2 regions of the Lactiplantibacillus sp. 7.2.4 genome follow, and region 2 is predicted to be linked to the other one. Evidence: predicted binding sites of a transcription regulator. Region 2 holds the regulator's gene; the other holds the start of a gene.

What was found. The regulator NrdR, encoded in region 2, represses ribonucleotide reductase genes. The targets are predictions, from matches to a motif close to ACACNATATATNGTGT.
Region 1: the regulator NrdR is predicted to act here: its motif matches at 1,078-1,093, upstream of KGF70_RS04385 (deoxynucleoside kinase).

Annotation. Positions count from the first base shown of each region.
Region 1 covers NZ_JAGYGS010000008.1:48,974-51,182, reverse strand. The annotation lists gene serS (serine--tRNA ligase) at 1-106, opposite strand, end outside; gene KGF70_RS04385 (deoxynucleoside kinase) at 391-1,026, opposite strand; gene KGF70_RS04380 (D-alanyl-D-alanine carboxypeptidase family protein) at 1,412-2,209, opposite strand, start outside.
Region 2 covers NZ_JAGYGS010000004.1:46,885-49,093, reverse strand. The annotation lists gene mutM (DNA-formamidopyrimidine glycosylase) at 1-507, shown strand, start outside; gene coaE (dephospho-CoA kinase) at 517-1,110, shown strand; gene nrdR (transcriptional regulator NrdR) at 1,150-1,665, shown strand; gene KGF70_RS02200 (replication initiation and membrane attachment family protein) at 1,687-2,209, shown strand, end outside.

The sequences.
Region 1 (2,209 bases), on a different contig from region 2:
CGTCCGCAGCTAACAAGTCATCGATATCACTAGCAGCAACGCCCCGATGACCAAGTTGTTCTTTGACAAAATCGGCATTTTGCCGAATCATTTTAACATCTAACATAACGACGTCTCCTTTGTAGAAATTAGTTGTAAATAAAAACAGTCTCTCCTCCCATATTGGGACGAAGAGACTGCGATTCGCGGTACCACCCAAGTTCAGGATTATTTGTTAATCCCACCCTTAAACGGATAACGGCCGTGCCGTGCAGTATTACCTGCCCACATTGTCGCGCCGGAGTTTCGACTGCCGGTTCACACCACCCACCGGTTCTCTGAACGTCTACTTAAAACGCGCCGTGTTTACTATTCACTGTCTACTATAAATCATTGATGTCCAAAAGGCAACTAGCCGAGACTCTTAACCTTTTCATCAATCAAGCGAATGACTTCCTGACGGGCACTCGGGTCCGCAACGAAATCTAATTGGTCGCCATCGATTTGCATCTTAGGGCTGTGGTCATAGTTAGCGTACCAGTCCGTATACCGTTCGTTCAACGTTTGATAGTATTGGTATAGGTCTGGATCTTGGTCGATTTGTTCATATGAGCGGCCCCGCTTTTGAATTCGCTTGAGCATCGTATCGAACGAAATATTGATGTGAATCAACAAGTCTGGGCTCTTCTGATGCTCAGCTTCAGGCAATTCTTGCATCATGTTATTCAATAGCGAGTCGTAAATGTCAACTTCGGTGTTGGTCGCCCGTCCCAAATCCCCGTTTAAATGGAACAATAATGAATCTTCGAAGATTGAGCGGTCCAAGACGTCCAAGTCGTTGGCAAACGCTGATTTGATACTATCCAACCGTTTATTTAAAAAGTAGATTTGTAATAAGAACGCATACTTCTTAGGGTCCTTATAAAATAACGGCAAAATGGGATTATCATCAACTGATTCGTAAAACGCTTTAGAGCCGAAATGTTGGGCTACTAATTGCGTTAAACTCGTCTTGCCGGCACCGATTGTTCCTGACATTACAAGCATGGGGCGTCTCTCCTTTTAGTCACGTCAAAATTTTGATTATCTTTAAAAGCAACACTACATATTGTACGCACCCAAGTCCTAAAATGCAATATCTGGTGAGTCAATTCCATAAAAAACTTAGTTTGGCTTAATTTGTCTTGGGAACGTGATTAAAGCGTGCTGGTTTTCAAGGTCAAAAGCGGCCTTTCCACCACCATGCGATTGGCTTCCTGGCTGTAGCGACCGACAAGCACTAAGCCAACCAACTGTCACGTTTTAATTTCATGCTAGATGATGACTAGCATAATTTCTAATTTCATCCCACTAAAAAAGGCATCCCCCAGATTGGAGACACCTACTCAATTTGCTGTTCAAGAACATCCGCGACTCAGGGGCGTACCACCGTTTATATCGCGTCAGTCATGTTCCTAAGCAAGTATTGCTTAGCCGCCTTTTCACGTGCCTTTAACAGGCTCACGTATTGTTCCAAGGTCAGGTTGTGCTTGGTCATGAATTGGGCACTCTTTTTGCCGACGTAGCGGAAATGCCATGATTCATAATCAATCCCTGTTGACTTGGTCCCGCTCTTCGTAAAGCGCAGTACGAAACCGTAGTCTGGGGCGTGCTTGATTAACCATTGTTGCCCCTTGTTCTTGTCTGATGAAGAGAGCAACTGATTGCCATGCGTGTTATACCAATGCGTGTTCATGATATCAGCGGCTAAGCCGGTCTCATGCTCACTACCACGTGGTACCGCCACGTATTCTTTCGTCAGCTTCAAGGCTTCTTTGGCCGACTTGCCCTCATTCTCATAGGTTTGAATCGATTGACTCCAAACCTCTTTTTGATAGGCAACGGACCGGTAACCAGAAACGATGGTTGCCGGGTACCCGGCCTTCTTAGCGCCAGCCATGAAAGCTTCCAGCGGCTTGACGATGGATGTCCGGACATCGATCCCGTTGACACTCGACTTACTGAAACTCATTTCTGAGCGCTTGTTCCACTTGTTGACGACAACCAAATCAGCATCCGTCGACTTGACGCCCTTCGGCAATTCACTGATCAATCGTTGTCGTTTGGTCTGCGTCTTGGTCGTTTTCGCCGAACTGCTTGATGATTTTGACGCACTCGACTGGCTGTTAGCGCCACAACCACTCAGGACGCCGACTAACGTTACTAATGCTAAACCTCTTACTAAATTACG
Region 2 (2,209 bases):
TATAACGATACCCGTAAATTTGGGCGGATGACGTTGGTGCCGACTGGTGAGGAACTATCGGTGGCTGGACTACGCACAATTGGCCCGGAGCCGGTCGCTGACCAACTGACCTTGGCTTATCTGACTGCGACGCTTGAACATTCCAAGAAAATGATCAAGCCGCTCTTACTGGACCAGAGTAAGATTGCGGGCATCGGCAATATTTATGCGGATGAAACGTTGTGGATGAGCAAGATTCATCCGATGCGGCCAGCTAATTCGCTGACAGCCGATGAAATTGCAACGTTGCGCGACAATATTATTACCGAAATGGCATTAGCCATCAAAGGACACGGAACGACGGTACACTCGTTCTCAACGGCGTTTGGTGAGGCCGGTCAATTTCAGAATCACTTGCACGTCTATGGTCGTGAAGGTGAACCTTGTGAGCGGTGTGGTACGATGATTGAGAAAATCAAGGTCGCGCAGCGTGGGACACATTTCTGTCCCCTTGAACAACGATTGTAGGTGACCACCGTGACGAAATTAATCGGGTTGACCGGTGGGATTGCGACTGGAAAATCCACCGTTTCTAAGTTATTAGCGCAGTATTTACCTATCGTGGATGCTGACAAAATCGCCTGGGCGGTCGAAGGACCAGGACAACCCACGACGCAGAAAATCGCTGCTAAGTTTGGGCCGGACGCATTATTGGCGGATGGTTCACTCAATCGGCCATGGCTCGGCCAGTTAGTTTTTAATGATTCGGCCGCCTTGCAGGATTTGACGGCCATTACCAGTTTGCCGATTCAATATGCGATGTTTGAAGCCATCGTCGCGGCAGGCCAGTCGAATCCAACGGCGATTATTCTAGACGTGCCGTTACTCTATGAGAGTGGCTGGCAGAATGTCTGTGACCAGGTTGTCGTCGTGACTGCACCACCGGCCATCGTACTAAAACGCTTGATGGCGCGCAACCAGCTGTCAAAGCAAGCGGCCCAGGCACGAATTGCGAGTCAGCTGCCATTGGCTCAAAAGGCCGCGTGGGCGGACGTGGTGATTGATAACGGTTCAACCGTTGATAAAACTGAAGCCGCCGTGTTAAAATGGCTAGAAACTATGACTGTTTAATAAAAATAATTGTGACTTGTTACAAGGGGTGTGAAAGCTATGCAATGTCCACATTGTCATCATAATGGCTCCCGTGTGGTTGACAGTCGACCGACTGATGACGGTCGCGTCATCCGGCGTCGGCGGGAATGCGAAAACTGTGGTTTCCGATTTACGACGTTTGAACGGGTCGAAGCGACCCCGTTATTAGTGATCAAGAAAAATGGTGCCCGTGAAGAATTCAATCGTGAGAAGGTCTTACGAGGGATTATTCGCTCCGCCGAAAAACGCCCAGTCAGCATGGAAACCATGACTGGGGTCGTTGATGATGTTGAAAATAAAGTCCGGTCACTGGGTGAAAATGAAATTTCCAGCCAAGTGATCGGTGAGTACGTGATGGAACAGCTCGCGGATATTGATGAAATTTCTTATATTCGTTTCGCTAGTGTTTATCGCCAATTCAAGGATATGCACGTCTTCTTGAACGAACTCCAAGATATGATGGAACGTGACAAGGTCAAGTTGGCGAAACCGTCAGTGAAGACCGAGCACGCGCCAAAACGTAAAAAAGATTAGGTCAAAAGAATGGTGAACAAGATGCCAAATGAAGAACCATTGACGCCCAAATCAGGACTGGTGGTCCCACAAGCCCCAGCGTTGAGCGCCGCCCAGCAAGCAGTCTTAGCGGAGCTGTATTTACCGTTGATCGGGCCACTGGCATATAGTTTGTATGCCGCGCTGCGAAGCTTACAAAGCAGTGAAAACGAACTGAGTAATCGTCGTAGTCATGCGGAATTGCTAGGAATTTTGAACGCAGATTTACCGACCGTATTGGCAGCACGTCGTAAACTAGAGGCGACGGGGCTGTTACGGAGTTATTACCAACAAGATGAGCTCGGCACTTTGTATATTTATCGCTTGCAGGCACCGCAACTAGCCTTACAATTCTTTGCAGATGACCTGTTAAGCGTTTTGCTGCTCGATACTGTTGGGGAATTACGCTACCAACAGCTGGCTAGTGATTTTGCCACGCAACCGGTGGATCTGACGGCGGCGAAGGACGTGACGGCTAATATCCTCGAGGTATTTCACGTTGATGGTCATAAAGTCACGACCACGC